2 regions of the Cryobacterium sp. Hb1 genome follow, and region 2 is predicted to be linked to the other one. Evidence: predicted binding sites of a transcription regulator. Region 2 holds the regulator's gene; the other holds the start of a gene.

Region 1 (10,960 bases), on a different contig from region 2:
CGCTCTACGATCTGTTCCGGCGTGCCAACACCCTGTGCGTCACCGTCACGGTACTCGGCCATGAACGCGGCGGCCCCTTCAGCCCCGAGATAAGGGGTCACCCGGGCCTCAATCGCGTCGAGCCGCTCGGCAACCTCGGCCTCGGTCGCACCGATCACCGTGTTGTAGTTCGCCGAGCGAACAATGCGATCGAAGTCGGTGCCCTGGGCCGTGCAGTGCTCGGCCAACAGCGCGCTCTTGTGTGAGAAGCCCTCGGGTGAGCCGTCGAAGTTGGTGTAGTCGGCGTACTGCGCGGCAATGCGCAGGGTGACCTTTTCGCCGCCGCCGGCGATCCAGATAGGAATGCCCCCCGCTTGCAGTGGGAGCGGCTGAAAGATGGCGCCGTCCATCTGGTAGTGCGCACCGTCAAGGGTGGCTGTGCCCGTGGTCCAGGCCTGTTTCATGATTTGCACGCCTTCGTCGAGGCGGGCCAGGCGCTCGCCGGCACGGGGAAAACCATAGCCATAGGCTCGCCACTCGTGCTCGTACCAACCGGCGCCGATGCCCATTTCGACGCGTCCGCCCGAGATGATGTCGGCGGTTGTGGCGACCTTCGCCAGGTATCCCGGGTTGCGGTAGCTCATACAGGTGCACATCTGTCCGAGGCGCACCCGTTTCGTCGTCGCCGCGAAAGCGGACATGAGCGACCAGGCCTCGTGGGTGGCCTGCTCGCTCGGCACCGGAACGGTGTGAAAGTGGTCATAGACCCAGATCGATTCCCACGCACCGGCATCAGCGTGGGCGGCTAGGCCACTCATTGTCGCCCACTGCGCGGCCGGTTCGATTCCGACCAGATCGTGTCGCCAGCCCTGAGGTACAAAGAGTCCAAATCGCATGGATTCAGCCTAGAGGCCCGTCGGTGCGAAGCTAAACGATACGCTTTAGCCATCGGGGTAAGCGCCGCGAGCAGACGATAGACAACGGACGGCGGTGGCAGTGCACGCTCTCGACTTCGCCGGTATTATGAGCGAGATCCTCACTTTCGTCGGCCTCATCATCGGAGCGCTCCTTTATCTGGTCGGCCTGTCCGTGCGCGGCATCAGTGGCCGCTGGACTCGCTCGACCGCCGTGATTGCCGCGTCGAGAACGGCCGCATCGAGTACGGCCGCATCGGGGCCCGCCACGGTCATCCGCTGGTTTGATAACGACGGCGATGTGCACGAGTGCCCGGCCGACACCCACGAGACGCAGCATCTGGTGGCGGGCGATGACGTGCGCGTCTGGTTTCGCGATCGCCGGCCGGAGAAGTGCCGCACGCACGACCCCGACCTCGATGGCAAGGGACTGCGCCTGATCGGCCTGGTATTGCTGGGCATTGGCGTTCTCGCCGGTGTGACCGGCATCGTGCTCATGTTTCTCTAGCCGCCCGTCGGCCCAGAAACGGATGCCGTGCGCGGCTGGGCAGGTCAGGCCGGCGCAGCGGATGCCGCGCGCGGCTTGGCCCATCCGCTCGCCACCGCGGTCACCGCGATAGTCACGAGTGCTCCGAGGAGCAGGGCCGCTGCCTCCCCGGGGGCGAGCACCTGCAGCTTGGTGCCGATGGTCGCGGCCGCGATCGGAATGCCGAGCTGGGCGGCTGAGAGCATTCCAAACGACAGCGGGAGGCCCAGCACGCGCGTGGTCGCGTGGGTGAGCAGGGTGGCAACGCCAAGCACGAGGCCGAGGCCGATCATCTGCGGGTGGTCGGCGAGGTCGCCCAGGGCGAGGGAGGCGCCCAACCAGACGAAGAAAAGGGGTCCGAAGAATCCGTCGGCGAGGGCGAAGAGCTGCCGGGCGAGGCGGCGCGGTTCGCCGACGGCCGCGACGGCGAGGCCGAAAGCGAACCCGGCGAGCATGACCGAAACGTGGCTGAACACGGCGACCGCTGACAGGGCGAACAGAATGGCCAGCTGGATGCGCAGCTCGAGCGCGAATTTGCGGTTCGCCGACAACTTGTGCAGGCGCAGGCGGTAGCCGTTTCGTTCCAACCAGGCCAGCACAACGTAGAGCGCCACGGCCAGCAGCGCCACGAGCGCGGCCCCGAGCGCGGCGCGGTCGGCATTCGGCGGGTCAATGGCCAGCGGCAGCGCCACGATCGCAGCAATATCGGCGATCGCGACCTGCGCGGTGAGCTCGAGCATCGATCGGCCATGCAAACCCAGCGAATGAATAAGAGGCAGCACGAGCGCGGCCGACGAGGAGGCGAGCAAGACTATATATAGGAGTGCATGATTTGTGCCAAAGATCAACGCGATGGCCACGCCAAGGGCGATCGCCGAGAGGGTCACCAGAATTGCCCGCACCAGGCCGGTCGCCAGTGCTGCGCGAATTGCGCCGGAGCGAACAGGCACGTGCGTGCCGGCCACGAACATGATCAACGCGAAGCCGACATCCGCTAGAAGGGTCAGTGTGGGGTCGCTTGCGTCGACAAAGCCGAAACCGGTGCGGCCGACGATCACACCGGCACCGAGCTGACCGATCACGACGGGAATGTTCCACCGGCGCGGTGTCGCCAGCAGCGGCCCGAGCAGTGCGATCACGGAGATGATCGCGAGGGTATGAAAGTCCATAGGCACCTCACCGATTCTGCTGCTAGCTCGAGCGTAGTCCCGCAAGAGAAGGCGCAGGCGGCATGATGGAGGTATGAGTCGAACCGTAGCCGGAGCCCGCGTGCTGATTACCGGAGCCGCCAGGGGAATGGGCCGCTTGTATGCCGAACGCTGCGTCGCCGAGGGGGCGAAAACCGTCATCCTGTGGGACCGCGACGGTTCCGGGCTCGCCGCGACCACCGCCATCCTGACTGAACGTTCCCACGGACGCACGCGGGTCGCCCCCTACGTCGTCGATATCGCCGACCTCGGCGCCATCGCGCAGACAGCGCAGCGGGTGCGTACGGAGATCGGCGACCCCGACGTGGTCATCAACAACGCCGGCATCGTGCGTGGCAAGTATTTCTGGGAGCACGACAACGGTGCAGACACCCGCCCGACCATGCAGATCAATGCGCTTGCGCCCATGTACATCGCGCGCGAGTTTCTGCCGGCGATGATTGCGAGCGGATGGCGCGAGTCACGCATCGTGAACATCGCGTCGGCCGCCGGCACCCTCAGCACCCCGCGCATGAGCGTCTATGCCGCCTCGAAAGCGGCCATGATCGGCTGGAGCGATTCGCTGCGGCTCGAACTGGTGCAGCAGGGGCACGGCTATGTCAAGGTGACCACGGTCTGCCCGAGCTACATCGACACCGGCATGTTCACGGGGGCCAGCGGGCCGCTGCTCACCCCGCTGATGACGCCGGAATACGTCGTTGATCGGGTCTGGCGGGCGATGCTGGCCGGCAAGCCGCAACTGCTGTTGCCGTGGACGGTGAACCTGTCGAAGGTGCTTCGCGGCGTACTGCCATTGGCCGCCTGGGACGCCGTGGCTGGTCGCGTTTTCGGTGTCTACCGGTCAATGGACCGCTGGGTCGGTCGCGGGTAGCTGCCCAGCTTCGGTGAGGCTGACAGGCTCCAGGTAGACCAGCACTGGTGCCGAACCGATTTGTTCGTCGCCAAACCATCGTCCGACGTCACTTCAGCGTTGACGCAAGCCGAAACAAATGGGGACTCTGGGTCGACCGCCGTCGGCCTGCTTGGGTCGGCCGGCTCGAGTCGTCCTGGGCGAGTCGGCCAGCTCGAGTCGTCCTGGGCGAGTCGGCCAGTGGTTGCCGCCGCCGGTCGAGTCCGTCGAGACTCCGTCAACGAAGGCGAAACGGTCTCAAAACGCGAATGATGTCCCGAATATAACTTCGTACTGAAATCTAAAGCATACTGAGACTTCCTCGACTTACAGCCTTGATTTTGGTAGAATTCAAGCATGAGCCAGAGCGGCGAGACCCCCCATGCGGGCTCAGTCGATTCCGATTCCGATTCCGACTTCGTCGGCGTGTCCGAGGGAGAATTCGCCGAGTGGTCGTTCTCGGTTGAAGACCGCGCATTCTTCGACGCGTTTCGGCTGCAGTGCTTGTCCGAGTGGCAGGCCGAAGACGAAGTCGAGGCACAAGCCGCCGCGACCGCTGCGGTAAAAATCCGGCAGGACTTGCAGCTCGCCGATGGTCCGACCATCCCAGCCGACCTCGACCTGGCTGAAGTGTTCGCCGCCGTCCCGCCCGAGCACCTGTTCGACGAGAACCTCCGCGAGGAGTTTCTCTACGCCGAGTACACCGCTCACCAGCTCCGCGCTGACCCGCCCGCGCAGGACTTGCCCGCGCAGGACTTGCCCAGTGACGTGAACCCGTTCCAGCGCAGGCAGGCGCAGTTCGTCGACCGGGTGCTTTATCTCGAGAGGGTCATTTCCTGGGCGCAAACGAGCAAGGCCGAGGTTCTCACCGAGGCGTGGGATTACACCACCAACACCGCCGAGACCGGCCGACCGCAGGCTGGGCCGCAACACGAACACGATTGGGACGCCACCTTCGCCGCCCAGCAGGGTTTGGTCGCGGAGATGGCGTGTGCGCTGCGCATCCCGTCCGGCACCGCGTCCGGTCTTCTGCACGAGAGCCGCGTGTTGGTCGAATCGCGTCCGCAGACCCTTGCTGCGCTCCGCGCGGGGAAGATCTCCCTGCGTCATGCGCGGCGGGTGCTCGACCAACTCGACTCCGTGCCCCCTCCCGCCCGGGCCGAGCTGGAGGCGGTGTTACTGCCGCACGCCTGCACGCTCACTCCGGCACAGTTCGACGGTAAGGCCCGAAAACTGCGTGAACGATTCCACCCCGACAGCATCACCGTTCGCCGTACCAAGTGCCTGGCCGACCGCAAAGTCATGTTTTTTCCAGACAAAGACGGCATGGCCACGCTCTGGCTGCGCGCCGCCGGTGAGGACCTCCACGGCATCTACACCCGCGTCACCGACGCCGCCATCAGTCTGCAGTGCCCCGACGAGCCCCGAACGCTCAGTCAACTCCGCGCCGATGTCGCCGTCGACCTGCTCGCCCAAGGGGTCACCAGCACCGGTCTCGGCGCCGGCCTGACGGCCAACGTCAACATCACTGTGCCGGTTCTCACACTGATGGGGAAGAGCGAGGAGCCGGGCGAACTCGAAGGGTACGGGCCGATCGAACCGGAGACCGCCCGCCGGCTGGCGGGAACCGCGACGAGTTTTCTGCGCATCCTCACGCATCCGCACACCGGCATCGTGCTCGACGTCAGCGCAGAACCGTTCCGAGTGCCAGCAAGCCTGAAGAAATACCTGCGCCTGCGTGATGGAACGTGCCGGTTTCCCGGCTGCAACCGCTCCGCCGGGCATAGCGACCTCGACCACACCCGCGACAAACAATTCGGTGGCCCCACCACCGCCACCAACCTGCACTTCCTCTCTCCTGCCCACCACAACCTCAAGCACTACTCCGCGTGGACCGTCATCGGCGACCCCGACGGCACCCTGAATTGGACCAGTCCGGCTGGCAAGCACTACGCCACCGATCCCGCCACCCGCATCAGTCCACCGCGACAACAGGCCGACACATCACCACCGCGACCCGGGCCCACAGCCGACCCGACCACACTCGACCCGACTCCGCCCGGTTCTACCCAGCCCGACCCGACAGCCTCTGCTTGGGACATAGTCGACCTCGACCCGCAGCCGTTCTAGGTGCGGGGCTCGTAGCCCCCGCCCGTTTGGAAGACCGGTCCGATCGTGAACCACGTGCTGGGCGCAATCGCTCGGCACCGTACGGCACCACACCGCACCGAAGGGCACGGCCTGGCAGGGCGCAGCACAACGGCACCGCCTGGCAGGGCGCACACAACGGCATGGCCTGGCAGGGCGCAGCACAACGGCACCGCCCGAAACAGCGCAGCACCCCCGTTGCAGCGCAGCACTGCCCTGCGCAGCACTGCCCAGCTACCGCAGCGCACTGATGCGCAGGGCAACCGACTTGAGGTTCGCGATGCGCTGTTCGTAGCGTGCAGCGAGCACGATGAGCAGAATACCGCCGCCACCGAGCCAGAGGAACCACGGAATCACACTGTAGGCGAGGGCGATCCACGGCCAGAGCTGGGCGACACCGTGGATGAGCAGCACGACAGCACCGATCACGAACGGCGCTTGCAGTCGCCGCGAGCTACCGATCACGAGCACAATGATCGCTGCAATTCCGAGGCTGACGATGCGCCACAGGTCGTTGTACGTGAAATCGAGGAGTAGCGACGGCACCAGCAGCAAAGACAGTCCCGGACCAAACCAGGGCCAACTGCGCGCTCGTGGATCGCCGTGCAGGCGCAGCCAGCCCGACCCGATCAGCGCCAACGCTACCGGTACGGTGACGAGTTCAAACGGGTCGACCTTGCCAGAGCTGGTCACCGTGATAGCGGCCAAGCCGGCCAGCCCGAGTACAATCCAGGCGGTGATTGCCCCCAACGGCGCTCGGGGCTGCGCGAGGGCGATCACATGCACCGCAGAGAGAGCAAGCACGAGCAGAACGGCCCGGGGCGTTGACAGCCCGGCATCTGCGGGGGCACTGACAACGGTGAGTTCGACCCAGGTCAGAACGGATGCCCACACCAGCACAAGCGCGATGCCCGTGCCGCGTCGAAGTGCGGTGGTTTGAGCATCCGTTTGGCGCACCAGTAAAACCGCGGTCATGCTCGCCGCCATGGTGGGAAGTACCAGCCAGAGCTCGAGTCGCCCATCGGGGGCGCCGGGCGCCCCCGCCAGCCGCTGCGTCTGTGCGAAGGCTGTGACGACGAGGGCTATCGCGCCGGCCAGACCGGCGGCAGCCAGATAGGTTGACGACGGCGGAGCCCATCGCACCAGTGCGGCGCCGATCATAAGGGTCACAGATACGAGGGCCAGCACGAGGGGGCGCACCAGCGACCCCGACTCGGACGACACGGCAAGCGGTACCAGAGCAATGAGCAGCGCGGCGAAAGTCAGCACGCCGGCTACCGGACTTGGTTCGCTCAAGCGATCGGTTGTGCCATAGCGGCGAATCAGCGCGGCCGTGGTGAGCACCATACCGGCGACGGGCAGCACATACGGTTCGAGTGCCACGATACCTGCCTGATCGAGGCCGAGCCAGAGGCCGGCCGTGCCGAGCAACAGGGCAAGCCAGCCGAAGTGGCGGCGATTCGACCGGGAGCCGAACAGCCCGTCGGGCGCGATCGCCATGATGAGCGCCACGATGCCGGCGAACACGATCACGAGCCAGCCGAGGGAGCGGAACGTGCCTGCGGTGCCTAACTTGTCTGCCGTGCCTACCGCGGCGAACACGGCAGGCACGAGCACAATCGCGGCGCCGATTTCGAGGGCAATCCGGTCGCGGCGTGCCGTCGAGTCCACATTCAGTGTGCCGGTCGCACCGATGGCAACGGTGCCGGACGTGACGCGGCCAGCACCGCCGCTCAGGGTTGCACCGCCACGACGATTTGTACCGCGCAACAGCGCGAGCGAGCAGACTACGAGGGCGACAGCCGGTGCGGCGAGTATGAAAACAGATGTGACGGCAGCCGTTATGAATAGAACCTCGCGTGTCAGTAAATACACCGCCGGGGCCAAGGCGATGGCAGCGATTGCACGTTCCAAGTGCAGCCCGCCATGGTTGGCGCGCAGAAAGACCCATGAAGCGGACGCGGCGACCAGGATACTGGCGCGCAGGATGGATCCGAGAGGTTCGGGCTGCAGCAGGGATTCGCCGGCGGCAAGCGACCACATTCGAATCGGAAGGACGAAGACAACCACGCTTGGAACGAGGAGGGTGAAGAATGCCCAGCGCCGATCGAGAAGGGAGAGCGCCGTTGGCCGAAGTGCTGCCGCAGCGACGAACAGGTGCAGGAGGGCCGTTGCGAGGGCGATGGCTGCCGTGACGTTGGCCAGATTGATCGCTTCAAACCACTGCTGTTCCGGCGCGAGGGCCAGTGGAACGTGACCAACCCCGACCAAGGTGATAACGATCGCCGCGGCCAACAGAGCTCCGCGCGCGTGAGCGTGGGAGGCACTCGCGAGTGCTGGGCTGGTGAGCGCGGGGCTTGCAGCCCTGTGCGTGACCAACAGGCGGGCAAACCAGAGCGCGACTATGAGCGATACCGTGCCGAACCACCAAGTTGTGGGGTGTGCCCAACTGATGACATAGCCCAACGTCTCGCCGACGACCAGAAACACGATGGTGGCCGGTGCCAGAAAGCCGAGCGAGAACCGACCGGCGTCATTGACTGTAGGCGGCACTGAAGTTGGCTCAGGTGATCGAGCGAGGAGCAGGCTGATGAGTGCGCCGGCGCCCAGCAGCAGGTAGAGCGCGACGATAACCCCGATGGAGGGGGAGAGCGGCACAGCGAGAATGACGACGGCCAGTGCGAGCGCGGTCACGATCTGGCGCCGGGCGCGCAGCAAACCGCCCAGGGCCCAGCCGATGAGCAGTGTCGCGCCGACCCCGACCAGCGCGAGCACTGCCCAGACGTTGTCGGCGTTGGCAAGGTCAAGGACGACCTCATGGCCGCGTAGCCCGCTTGCTATGGCCTGGATGAGTGGCCAGGCGGCATACCCGGCAGTGAGAAGCAGCGGAATGGCCGCGACCGTGCCGGCCGAAAGGGCTGCCACCAACCCGGCCATGCGTGCGGCTGAGGACGCAGCAAGGTGACGTGCGAACAGTTCGAGTGCCACGGCCAAAGCGGTGGCGACGAGGAGGGGCACGGTGAGTGAAAATGGCAGACTGTCGGAGCGACCGGCAACGACCGGCGCGATGCCAGCCGCCGCGAACGCGGCCAGAGACGCCGCCAGATAGGCGAAAGCTCGGTATTCCCCCATGGGTCGGGCCGGCTGCGCCACGTCGACGCTCTCGACGATCAGCGCGGACCGCGGCGCACTCAGTACGAGCACGGCATGGGCCGTGGCAACAAGCGCGACCGCGCCGAGGGACCAGACCGGCGCGATCAGGCTGTCGGACTCTACGAAGACCGCGACGGCGGCCGCCGTGACCAAGGCCAGCGCGCCCAGCGCGAGCAGCAGTATCCGCTCGGGGAATCGATCGAAGGCCGGCGAGCGGCGCCCATCCGCGGGCCGGGACAACGTTGCACGATGCAGCAGGGCTGCGATGGCGGCACCGAGAAAACCGACGAAAACGCGAGTGAGCGTGTTCTGGCCCTGCAAGAGACCGGCCGCGAAGAGTCCGACACCGGGAACCGCGACGACGAAACCGGCGATACTGCCCACGCGCAGCTTCGATCGGTTGTGCCAGCCGAGAAAGAGCGTCGCGCAGACTATCAGGGCGACTCCCCAGTAGAGCGCCCCATCTCCAGCGGCGAGGCCGAAGAGGTTGTTCTGCCGCATGCCCCAGACGTCGAGAAGCACGAGAACCACTGCGAAGCTTCCGATTCCCTCGGCGGTGGATGTCAGCCGCGAACGACGCATCCGGGCGGCGACCACGAGAGCCGCCACGGTCAGCAGCGCGACGACAACAAAGCGGAATCCCAACCCGGCGACGATCCACGCAACGGTGAGAAAGAAGATCGCAGCAACCGAGACCAACAGCACACCGATGAAGAGAAGTACGACCTGCACGCTGGAACGCCGGGGCTTTGTGGGCAGGGGTGACGCAGCACTTCGGTCTGGGTAGAGCAGCGCTGGCGCCTGCGGCGGTGCCATCGCCCCGGGACCCCGCGTGCTGGCCGTTGGGTCGAACGTCGATGGTGCGGCGGGGAGCCCGGCGCGCGGCGCGGCGGGAGCGGCTGTCGGCAGAACCGGCAGAACAGGCAGAACCGGCAGAACAGGCAGAACAGGCAGAACCGGTGACGCCAACGTCGTGGCGACTGAATTGAGGGAGCTCGAGTCAGCAGTGACCGAATATGTACTGAAAGGACGGGGTACGGCGACCCGGCCGGTCTTCGTTTCGTAGCGGATGCGCCCGATCAGCTCGGCGCGACGCTGCAGCGCTGCTGCGGCATCCGCTGAACTGGCCAGTAACTCGGTTGCGGCCCCGTGCTGCAGGTCGAGTCGGCAACTGGAACAGACCGGCGACCTCAGCGGTGTGTGGCAGGCCGGGCACAGCGCCGAGTCGATAAGGTCCCTGGCATTGCGCGGCCAAATAATGCGACCGGTATGCCGGAGGTAGAATTCTCCGCTCTGGACTGGCTCGTGCTCTGACATCGATCTCCCCGCGGTCGGTCACTCTGCCCACAGGCTACCGGGCACAGAAAACCTGGGCAGACCCCACCGCAGGGTGTGGACAATTGTCGCAGGGGACGGCGGGGGAGGAGACGGAAGGATCAGAGGCTGTTGGTCGCGAGCCAGCTGACCAGCACGCGCTGGAATTCCAGCGGATGCTCGACGCTCGGCAGGTGAGCGGTGTCGCGGAACGTGCAGCCGCTGGCCTGCGGCAGCATCTCCAACAAAAATTCGTAGTGGGCCAGCGACGACGTGACGTCGAGCTCGCCCACGGTCACCAGCGCCGGAACGTCGATGTCACTGACCCGGTCGAGCGCGGCTGGCTCGAGCGGAATCGGGATCGGCGCTTCCGTGGCGTGGATGACGTTGCGCAGATTGAGCTCCTGCGCGAGGGCCAGAAAAGCGGGGTCGACGTCGGCCGCCTTGCGGGTCGGCCCGACCGCCCACAGTGCAACTTCGAGCCGCGCCAGCCGCGGCCATTGGCGGCCGGCGAAGGCCGCATCCAGCTTGTCGAACAGGGCATCTTCACGTTCGGTGAGCTCCACATCGGGAAATCCGCTGGGTCCTGACCCGATCGTGACCAGGCCCGCGACGCGCTCGGGGCTTTCCACGGCAAGATCGATTGCAATCGTGCCTCCGCGCGAGCACCCAATCAGGGTGGCCCGGGCTACGCCGAGATGATCGAGCAATGCCGTGGCATCCGCTCGGTTGGAGAATTCAACATTCTCGGTCGTTGTCTGGCCAAAACCACGGGTATCGAAGCGGATGACGTAGTGGTGGGCAGAGAGGGCGGCGATCTGCGGGTCCC
Region 2 (10,960 bases):
TCTAACCGGGTCGACGACGCACTCGCGCACGTTGACCGGGGCAGTGCACCCAGCTCGCCCTCACCAGCGACAGCGTGCGCCGGTTCGGGAGTGCACCCAGCGGCTGCACCGTAAACTAACAGCATGGGCATGACTTTGAACTTCACCAAGGGCCAGGGCACGGGCAACGACTTTGTGCTGTTCGCCGATCCCGATGGCACGTCGGAGCTCACCCCGGCGCAGATTCGCGCCGTGTGCGACCGTAAATTCGGCGTCGGCGCCGACGGCGTCATCCGTGCGGTGCGCAGTAAGAATCTGCCAGACGGCGCGGCCGCCCTCGCCGAGGACGACGCTGCCGAGTGGTTCATGGATTACTGGAACGCGGACGGGACCGTCTCGGAAATGTGCGGCAATGGCATTCGGGTCTATGCCAAATTCCTTATTGAGAACAACCTGGCCGAGCTGCACCCCGGCGACACCCTCACCATCGGCACCCGCGGCGGAGTGCGCGACGTGCAGCGCAACGCGTCCGGTTTCCAGGTCGACCTCGGACGGTGGAAGCTCGACGGGACCGAAGCGCTCGTACGCACCAAAAACTTGCCAGTAGCGCGTCCGGGCCTTGGCGTCAACGTCGGCAACCCACATACGGTTGTCGCTCTCGCCGACGATGACGAACTCGATGCGGCCGATCTCACCTTTATTCCCCAGCTGGATCCCGAACCTGCTGGTGGGGTGAATATCGAATTCGTGGTGCCGAACGACCCGCTGGTCGTCAACGGCGTCGGCCGGTTTCGCATGCGGGTGCATGAACGCGGCAGCGGCGAGACGCTGTCCTGCGGCACCGGTGCAGTGGCGGCCGCTTTGGCCACTCGGCACTGGGCGGGTAAGTCGGCGCCGCACCAGTGGCGGGTGGAGGTACCCGGTGGGGTGCTCGGGGTGCGGATGTTTCCGGCGGAAGATGGAGAACATGTGTCGCTGTCCGGGCCAGCGGAGCTTGTCTTCGACGGGGTCTTGAACCTGGGTTAGTCGCGGTGCACCTGGAGTACTCGAAAGCCCTTGCTGATGGCCTCCCGGGTGGTATCGAAGTGCGACGGGAGTTCTGCTGCGAGCCAACGCTGGAGGGAGTCTGAACCGAGGTTGCGCTGGATGACGAGCCAGGCATCCGCTTTCGGTTCGAGACGAGGCAGCCAGGTCTGCATGAGCCCGTGCAGTTCGTCCTTGCCGACCCGAATGGGCGGGTTCGACCAGATCGTGCGAAACGACACGTCTGTGGGTACGTCGGCGGCGAGCACGGCCCTGATGTTGGTCAGGCCGAGGGCGGCCGCGTTAGTGCGCACAAGATCAAGAGCACGCTCGTTGACATCGACGGCCCAAATGGTTGCCTCGGGGGAGGCGAGCGCAAGGTGCAGGGCGATGGGCCCCCAGCCGCAGCCGAGATCGAGAAAGTGGCCGGTCAGTGGTGGCTCGGGAGCGTACTTGAGTAAAACCTCGGTGCCGGTGTCGATATGGGCCGGGCTAAACACCGAGTTGGCCGTCGTTAGGAGCCGATCCTGACCGTGTAATTGCACGGTGATCTGGCGAGTTTTCAATACGGTGCCAGGCGCCGGAGAAAAATAGTGGTCGGACGACATAAGGGAACCTTTCAACTTCGTTCAACTAAGGTTAATGGGATGAATGATCCAACGGCGCCCTCGGGCAACGACACGGTAGACAACCCAGGCGCAGAATCTCTCGACCCAGACGATGTTGTGGCGCGAGTGTTAGCGAGCGCTGACAGCAAAGCTAGCGGTTACTCACTGTTCCGGAGTGGGTCAGCCCAGGCTCTCCAAGCGCAGTTTTCCGGCGAATACGACGGCAGTGACCACGACGGTGACCAGTCCGAACGTGCCGACCGCAACGCCCTGCGCCGAGTCGGCGGACTGTCCACTGAGCTCGAAGACGTCACCGAGGTCGAATACCGCCAGCTCCGTTTGGAAAACGTTGTGCTGGTGGGCGTCTATACACACGGCACAGTCGACGACGCGGAAAACTCCATGCGCGAACTGGCCGCCCTCGCAGAAACCGCCGGGGCGACCGTGCTCGACGGCTTACTGCAGCGTCGCGCCACCCCTGACCCGAGCACCTACCTCGGTAAGGGCAAGGCCCAGGAAGTCGCCGACATTGTGAAGGCGCTCGGCGCCGATACGGTCATCGCCGACACCGAACTCGCGCCCAGCCAACGGCGTGCCCTCGAAGACGTAGTCAAGGTCAAGGTCATCGACCGTACAGCCGTGATCCTCGACATTTTCAGCCAGCATGCCAAGAGTCGCGAGGGCAAGGCGCAGGTGGAACTCGCCCAGATGGCCTACATGCTGCCCCGCCTGCGTGGTTGGGGTGACTCGATGTCCCGCCAGGCCGGCGGCCAGGTCGGTGGCGCCGGCGCCGGAATGGGGTCGCGTGGCCCCGGTGAGACCAAGATCGAACTCGACCGCCGCCGCATCCACACCCGCATGTCCAAACTGCGCAAGCAGATGGTCGAGATGAAGCCGGCCCGGGAGGCCAAACGCGCCAACCGCAAGCGCAACGCCGTTCCCTCCGTCGCCATCGTCGGCTACACCAACGCCGGCAAGTCCAGCCTGCTCAACCGGATCACCAAAGCCGGAGTACTCGTTGAAAACTCCCTGTTCGCGACCCTTGACGCCACCGTGCGCAAGTCGACGACCGTCGACGGACGCCTGTATACCCTCACCGACACAGTCGGGTTTGTGCGCAACCTGCCGCACCAACTCGTCGAAGCATTTCGCTCAACCCTTGAAGAAGTCGCCGACGCCGACGTCATCGTGCACGTCGTTGACGGCTCGCACCCCGACCCGGTCGCCCAGCTCGCCACCGTGCGCGACGTCATCTCCGAGGTCGGCGCGCGCGACATTCCCGAATTGGTCGTCTTCAATAAGAGTGACCTGATCAGCGACGATGACCGCCTCGTTCTGCGCGGCCTCGAGCCGAAAGCAACGTTCGTGTCGGCCCGCACCGGAGAGGGCATCGAGACCGTCCTCGCCGCCGTGGCGCTCTTGCTGCCGACGCCGCAGATTGAACTCGACCTGCTCATTCCCTACGACCGCGGCGATCTCATCGCAGTTTTGCACGATCTGGGTCGGATTGAGACGACCGAATATGTGGAGACCGGCACCCATGTCACGGCCTTCGTCACCGCGGAGATCGAAGCATCCTTCGCTCCGTATGTCATCATGCCCGGGCTTTCCGCCTAGCGGTCGACAGTCCGCCGCCTGCCGCGATGACACGAACTGTCACATTCGGGCGCGGCGGTGGTGGTGTTGTTAGTGTCTAATCAATCGTTGCCGACGGAATTCGTTCCCCGGCATGGAGCGACAGCCGAGCCCGGCATCCGCCCGCGAGGAACCGCCAGTCTTGGCGCGTCCGCGGCCGCCCGGCCACCACTGCTGTACCGCTTCTGCCGAATGAGGAACCATGACCGCGACAGGGATTTCCGCGTGTAACGCCCGCCCGGCGTTCTCGTTCGAGGTGTACCCACCGAAATCGGTGGCCGCAGCATCCGCTCTCGCCCGCACGATCGATCATCTCGCCGCCGCCGGTCCGGAGTTCATCTCGGTCACCTATGGTGCCAACGGTTCCTCCCGCAACTCCTCGCTCGACGTTCTGCGCTACATCAAGGATCACACGTCAGTGGACGCCATGGCCCACCTCACCTGCGTCGGCTCCTCGCACGCAGACGCCAGTCGGCTCATTCGGGAGTTCCTCGACGCTGGCATCGACAGCTTCCTCGCGATTCGCGGAGACGCACCGCAGGGCACGGTTGAAGGCGACACCACATTTCTCGGCGACCTGCACAGCGCCGGGGAGCTGGTGCAGCTCATCCACCGCGTGCAGACCGAACGCGTGCCATATACCGAGACGGTGATTCCCGGTCTTCCCGGTGCCCGTGGGGTGAAAACCGAACGCAGCAAGGTGCGCATCGGCGTCGCGGCCTTCCCCAACGGCCACCCCAACTCGCGGTCGATTGCCCAGGATATCGACACACTGTTGGCCAAGCAGGCTGCCGGGGCCAACTTAGCGATCACCCAGCTGTTCTTTCACGCCGACGACTATCTGAGCTTCATCCAACGAGCTCGTTCTGCCGGAGTGTTCTTTCCCATTCTTCCCGGCATCATGCCGGTGACCAGCCCGAACCGGTTGCGTCGTATCCTGCAGCTCTCCGGGGAAAAATTGCCGGCCGAACTGTCCATCGAACTCGAGGTCGAACCGACCGAGGAAGGACAGCGCCAGATCGGCATCGACTACGCCGTTCGACTCGGGCAGGACGTTCTCGCGGGCGGTGCCCCCGGCCTGCATCTCTATGCCTTCAACCAGCACGACACCGTGCTGTCGATACTCGAGGGGTGCGGGGCGCGTCCGGTGCCCGCAGCCATGCCCTAGGCCTCGCGCCCGTTCCAGCGCGTAGGCCCACCCACCACGCTCGTCCTCTTCGACCATTCCAGCCACAATCGCTCAGTGAAGGATTCACCATGCCCAGCGCGCCCGTATCCAGCACCTTTCCCCCCGGCACCATCCTCGGTTACCCCCGCATCGGAAGGCGACGGGAGCTGAAGCAAGCCGTCGAAGCATTCTGGTCCAAAACGATCGATGCCGCGGCCCTCGAAGCTGTCGCCGCCGGGCTGCGGCAGCAGACCCGCGACAGGCTCGTCGATCTCGGTCTCGGCCGTACCGACTCCTCGATCCCCGAGTCGTTTTCTTACTACGACCAGGTGCTCGACACCATCGTCGCCGTTGGCGCGATCCCCAGCCGGTTTGCCTCACTCGTCGCCGCAGACGGAACCCTTGACTTGGCTGGCTACTTCACCCTGGCGCGGGGCGAGGGTGAGAACCTACCCCTCGAAATGACCAAGTGGTTCGACTCCAACTACCATTACCTCGTGCCCGAGATCGGCCCGGAGACGGTGTTCTCGCTGGCCGGTGACCGGATCGTGCGTGATTTCGTCGAAGCCAAAGCAGCCGGGTTCCTCACCCGTCCGGTGCTCGTCGGGCCGGTCACGTTTCTGTTGCTCAGCAAGGCCAGCGTTGAAGCTTCGGCCGGATTCTCGCCACTGTCCCGGCTCGATGATCTTCTTCCCGTTTACGCGGCGCTCCTGGCGCGGTTAGCGGATGCCGGCGCGGATTGGGTGCAGCTCGACGAGCCTGGCCTGGTCAGTGAATCCATCGACGTGCCGCGCGCCGAGACGCTGGCGGCCGTCGCATCCGCTTACGGGGTGCTGGGTCGGTTGACCGGCCGGCCGGCGCTGTTCGTTGCGGCGCCCTACGGCAGCCTCGATGATGCCCTCCCGGTTCTCGCCGCCACAGCCGTTGAAGCAATCGGCCTCGACCTGGTGCGGGGAACTCTGCCGCAGGCGGTACCGGGGCTGGCCGGCAAGACCCTCGTCGCCGGGGTGATTGACGGCCACAACATCTGGCGCGGCGACCTGACCGAGGCCATCGGAGTTGCTGAGGGTGTGCGGGCGCTATCGGACTCCGTTTCCGTCTCCACCTCGACCTCCCTGCTGCACGTGCCGCACGATGTGCTCGATGAAACGTCGCTGCCGGGCTCATTGGTGAGCTGGCTGGCCTTCGCGGATCAGAAGGTGGGGCAGGTCGCTACCCTCGCTCAGGGACTTGTCCATGGACGGGCCTCGATCGCCGGGCCGTTGGCTGAAGCCGAAGCGGCGCTGGCTGCGCGGCACAGCGCCCCTGGCGTGCGCGACGGCGCCGTGCGCCTCCGTGCTGCGGCGCTCACCGAGGCCGACTTCAGTCGAGGCGCTTACGCCGATCGACTGAGCGCGCAGGATTCCGCTTTGCAGCTGCCGCCGTTGCCGACAACCACGATCGGATCGTTCCCGCAGACCGGTGACATACGCCGAACACGAGCCCAGTTTCTCAAGGGAACCCTGGCCGCCGATGAGTATCGGTCCCTGATGCGCGCCGAGATCGGTCGGGTGGTGGCCCTGCAGGAGGAGATCGGGCTTGACGTGCTGGTGCACGGAGAACCCGAACGCAACGACATGGTGCAGTACTTTGCCGAAAACCTCGATGGGTTTGCCGTGACCGAGAACGGCTGGGTGCAGTCATACGGCAGTCGCTGCACGCGGCCGTCCATTCTGTGGGGTGACGTATCGCGCCCGGCACCGATCACGGTGGACTGGTCGGTGTACGCGCAGAGCCTTACGACGAAGCCGGTCAAGGGCATGCTCACCGGACCGGTCACGATTTTGGCATGGTCTTTTGTGCGCGATGATCAGTCGCTCGGCGAGACCGCCCGCCAGGTAGCCTTGGCCCTGCGCGATGAGATCGGCGATCTGGAGGCTGCGGGCATCAAGATCGTCCAGGTCGACGAACCGGCCCTGCGTGAACTGTTGCCGCTGAAGAAAAAGGACCACGCGGACTACCTGGATTGGTCGGTCGGCTCGTTCCGTCTCGCCACGGCCGGTGTAGCGGATGCGACCCAGATTCACACCCACCTCTGCTATTCGGAGTTCGGTGTTGTCATCGAAGCCATCCGCAACCTTGACGCAGACGTCACGAGTATCGAAGCAGCCCGCTCCCGGATGGAGGTCGTGCGGGAGATCGAGGCTGGCGGGTTCGATCACGGCATCGGCGCTGGAATCTATGACATTCATTCACCGCGGGTGCCGAGCGTAGACGAATTGACGACCCTGCTCGATACCGCCCTGGAATCGATTCCCGAACGACAGGTCTGGGTGAATCCGGATTGCGGCCTCAAGACGCGTGGCTACGACGAAACAGTGCAGTCCCTGCAGAATATGCTCGCCGCCACGCGGATAGTGCGCGAACGCCTCAGCGCCGACGTGATCGTCTGACGCGTCTAACGCGGTGACTCGTCTGACGCGGTGACAAAAAGGGCCCGACCACCGGTTGGTGGTCGGGCCCTTTTGTGTGACACCAATCAGCGCGAAGACTAGACCGAGCGCAGGACCGCGACTACTTTTCCGAGGATGTCCGCAAAGTCACCGACAATCGGCTCGAAGTTGCTGTTGCGTGGCAGTAGCCAGGTGTGGCCATCGCGCTTCCGCAAGACCTTCACCGTGGCCTCATTGTCGAGCATGGCCGCGACGATCTCGCCGTTCTCTGCGGTTTTCTGCTGACGAACAACGACCCAGTCGCCGTCGCAGATGGCAGCGTCGATCATGGACTCACCCACAACCTTGAGCATGAACAACTCTCCCTGCCCAACGAGCTGGCGGGGAAGCGGGAAGATCTCGTCTATCTGCTGGTCGGCCGTGATCGGGATGCCCGCGGCGATACGACCGACGAGGGGTACCATCGCAGCATCGCCGACCTGTACGCCCGGGTGAAAGCTGTCCTGGTCACCGGTGCCGACGTCTTCTGGGGCACGCTGAATCTCGATGAGGACTTCGAGGGCACGGGGGCGATTCGGGTCCCGGCGCAGGTAACCGCTGAGTTCGAGTTGATTGAGCTGGTGGGTCACGCTCGACAGCGAGGCGAGACCGACCGCGTCGCCGATTTCCCGCATGCTCGGCGGGTAACCGCGCGAGCTCACCGAGCGCTGGATCACGTCGAGAATAGCGAGCTGGCGTTGGCTCAAACTCTTGCGGCGCCGAGTGCCGCCCTTGTCGCGGGTACCACTGGTGTCTTGTGTCACGATGTGCCCTCCTGGAGTATGTCCCGCCTGGCCTGAAACCGTGTCATGCGGGAATGTCGGTGGTGTCTGGTTGAGTGTCAATGCAGCAATTGTCCTATCGAAAGTTTATCCAGTTCCATGCCCTGGAACAAACACTTATTCGAGTGTGTCGCGCTCAATTCCGGGCTGAGCCGAGAAAAAGCTTGCATGTTCGATTGTTCGAAGTTATATTCGGAACATAGTTTCGTATCTGGGCCTCCCGGCCGAGGTCCGGATACGAGACTCGCAACGCGCTTACCTTGGAGGTTTGACATGACCACAGTATTTGCATCAGCAGTTCCCGTATCGGCAGCCCTCACGCCCGTTCCGCGCCTTCGCCTCACCCGCCGCGGTCGCTTGGTTTTCACAATTCTCGCTGCCGTACCGCTGGTGTTCGGCGCCGTGTCTTTCGCCATCAACGGGGGTGCGGCTGGGGCTACGGACTCCGCCACGGGCATCGACCTCATGTCGTACACAACCGACTCCGGAATCGTCACGACCCTGACGTACTCGCCAACCGACGTCGGTTCAGCCCGGTTCATCACGGTCGAACCCGGACAGACCCTGTGGGACCTCGCTGAAGATATTTCGCCGGCGGGCGACCCGCGCGACGTAGTGGCCGACATCAAACGACTCAACGCCCTGGCTGTTGAAACGTTGCAGCCGGGCCAGCGCCTGGAAATCCCCTCCGACTCCTAGGAAGGTATCGGCAGACGCGCGGGGCCGTAGCATGGAGAGGGTGACCAGTCTCGAAGATCTCCCGCTCCGCACCAATCTGCAAGGCCTCACCCCATACGGTGCTCCGCAATTGCATGTTCCGGTGGCCCTGAACGTCAACGAGAACACGCACCCCATTCCTGATGCGGTGGCGCGCGACATCCTGGCTAACCTGGCCGAGGCCATCCACTCGGTGAATCGGTATCCCGACCGTGAGTTCACGGCGCTGCGCGAGGCGCTGGCCCTCTACCTCGGTGAGGGGCTCACCGCCGACAATATCTGGGCGGCGAACGGGTCCAATGAAGTGCTCCAGCAGGTGCTTCAGGCGTTCGGCGGGCCGGGGCGCACCCTGCTTGGCTTTGCCCCGACTTACTCGATGTACTCGATTCTCGCCTCCGGTACCGACACCACCTGGATTCCGGGCGCGCGTGACGCCGACTACGAGCTGTCTCCGGCGACCGCCGTGAGTGAGATCACCCGAATCAAACCCGATATCGTTTTTCTCTGCTCCCCGAACAATCCCACCGGCACCCCGCTCTCGCTTGAAACCATCGCCGCCGTCTACGACGCGACCGACGGCATCGTTGTCGTTGACGAGGCCTACGCCGAATTCGCGCCCGCTGGCACCCCGAGTGCCGTCACCCTGCTGCCCGGTCGGGAACGGCTTCTCGTCTCCCGAACCATGAGCAAAGCCTTCGCCTTTGCCGGTGCCCGGGTTGGCTACCTGGCTGCTGATCCGGCGGTGACGGATGCCCTGCGCCTGGTCCGCCTGCCGTACCACCTCTCGGCCCTGACCCAGGCCGCTGCGAACGCCGCCCTGGCGCACAGCGCCGAGATGCTCGCCATGGTCGACGACATTCGGGGGCAGCGTGACCGGCTCGTGGATGAGCTCGCCCGCCTGGGCTACTCCCCGCACCGAAGCTGGAGTAACTTCGTACTTTTTGGAGGAGTGGCCGACCCGCGAGAGACCTTTGAGGCGTTGCTCGCTGAGGGAATCCTCATTCGCGACGTGGGTATTGCTGGCCATTTGCGGGTGACGGCGGGGACCGAGAACGAGACGTCTCAATTCCTCGAGGCACTGGGCCGCCTGGGACGAGCCGGCACGCCCGGTCAAACCGATTCGGCCCGAGGCGAATAAGCTAGCAGTATGAGTTCTCCTGCCGGCATTCTCGCGCCCCGCGTCGCCCACCTGCAACGGGAGACGAGTGAATCCAGCATCGACCTCTCGCTCAATCTCGACGGCACCGGCGTCAGCGATATCCGCACCTCGGTGCCGTTCTACGACCACCTCCTCACCGCGTTTGCGAAACACTCGCTGTGCGACCTCACTGTGCGTGCTTCCGGCGACATCGAAATTGACGTACACCACACGGTCGAAGACGTGGGAATCGTGCTCGGCCAGGCTATTCGTCAAGCACTTGGCGATAAATCGGGCATCTCGCGCTACGGTGATGCGCTGGTTCCGCTCGACGAGGCTCTCGCCCAAGCCGTTGTCGACATTTCGGGTCGCCCCTACCTGGTGCACACCGGCGAACCGGCCGGCTTCGAATTCCACCTCATCGGCGGACACTTCACCGGGTCCATGGTGCGTCACGTCTTTGAAGCCATCACCTTTCACGCCGGGTTGACCGTGCACGTCACGGTGCTGGGTGGTCGCGACCCACACCACATCGCTGAAGCCGAGTTCAAGGCTTTCGCCCGCGCTTTTCGCCTCGCCAAGGCTCTCGACCCGCTGGTGCACGGTATTCCGTCGACCAAGGGTGCCCTGTGAGCCGGGTCGTTGTCTTTGACTACGGCACGGGCAATGTGCACTCCGCGGTCAAGGCACTCGAACTAGCGGGCGCTGACGTCACCCTGACGAGCGATCGAACCGTCGCCCTCGAGGCCGACGGCCTCATCGTGCCCGGTGTCGGTGCGTTCAGCGCTGTGATGGCCGCTCTCAAGGCGGTGCGCGGCGACGATATCGTCGATCGCCGCCTGGCTGGCGATCGTCCGGTGCTCGGCATCTGCGTCGGCATGCAGGTCATGTTTGAACACGGTGTCGAGCGTGGGATCGACACCGTGGGACTGGGTGAATGGCCCGGAGCGGTCACCGAACTTCCCGCACCGATTCTGCCGCACGTGGGCTGGGACACCGTCACCAGCGCCCCTGACTCCGTGCTCTTCCGAGGAATCGAAGAGGAACGGTTTTATTTCGTGCACTCGTACGCGGCCCAGGCCTGGACGCTCGAGGTCATGCCGCCGTTTCCCGAACCCCGGCTCACCTGGGCCGAACACGGGGCACCGTTCCTGGCTGCCATTGAGAACGGCCCGCTGAGTGCCACCCAGTTTCACCCGGAAAAATCCGGTGAGGCAGGCATCCGCCTGTTGAAGAACTGGATCGGCACTCTGCGCGACTAGCTCGGTGCGCCTAGACTTCACAGTCCAAACCTCACCTGCCTACCCATCACCGGCACCTGCCATGAACCAGGTCGCAGCACGCGGCCGCACCAACCAAGGACATCAATGAGCGAGTTCAACAAGATACCGAGGCTCGTCCTCCTGCCCGCCGTCGATGTGGCCGGCGGTAAGGCAGTT

Evidence for each region. The regulator LexA, encoded in region 2, represses DNA repair genes until DNA is damaged. The targets are predictions, from matches to a motif close to TCGAACANNTGTTCGA.
Region 1: a site for LexA is predicted at 3,794-3,809, ahead of E3T38_RS07860 (HNH endonuclease signature motif containing protein). Genes of this name have one in related genera too.

The regions. Positions count from the first base shown of each region.
Region 1 covers NZ_SOHI01000024.1:80,997-91,956, reverse strand. Annotated here, with positions in the region: gene E3T38_RS07880 (LLM class F420-dependent oxidoreductase) at 1-875, opposite strand, end outside; gene E3T38_RS07875 (DUF3592 domain-containing protein) at 970-1,401, shown strand; gene E3T38_RS07870 (cation:proton antiporter) at 1,446-2,588, opposite strand; gene E3T38_RS07865 (SDR family NAD(P)-dependent oxidoreductase) at 2,662-3,498, shown strand; gene E3T38_RS07860 (HNH endonuclease signature motif containing protein) at 3,874-5,646, shown strand; gene E3T38_RS07855 (DUF2157 domain-containing protein) at 5,899-10,134, opposite strand; gene E3T38_RS07845 (alpha/beta fold hydrolase) at 10,254-10,960, opposite strand, start outside.
Region 2 covers NZ_SOHI01000030.1:157,519-168,478, forward strand. Annotated here, with positions in the region: gene miaA (tRNA (adenosine(37)-N6)-dimethylallyltransferase MiaA) at 1-114, shown strand, start outside; gene dapF (diaminopimelate epimerase) at 130-1,005, shown strand; gene E3T38_RS13695 (class I SAM-dependent methyltransferase) at 1,002-1,610, opposite strand; gene hflX (GTPase HflX) at 1,650-3,227, shown strand; gene E3T38_RS13705 (methylenetetrahydrofolate reductase) at 3,448-4,413, shown strand; gene metE (5-methyltetrahydropteroyltriglutamate--homocysteine S-methyltransferase) at 4,503-6,845, shown strand; gene lexA (transcriptional repressor LexA) at 6,944-7,648, opposite strand; gene E3T38_RS13720 (LysM peptidoglycan-binding domain-containing protein) at 7,940-8,365, shown strand; gene E3T38_RS13725 (histidinol-phosphate transaminase) at 8,397-9,521, shown strand; gene hisB (imidazoleglycerol-phosphate dehydratase HisB) at 9,531-10,154, shown strand; gene hisH (imidazole glycerol phosphate synthase subunit HisH) at 10,151-10,783, shown strand; gene priA (bifunctional 1-(5-phosphoribosyl)-5-((5-phosphoribosylamino)methylideneamino)imidazole-4-carboxamide isomerase/phosphoribosylanthranilate isomerase PriA) at 10,889-10,960, shown strand, end outside.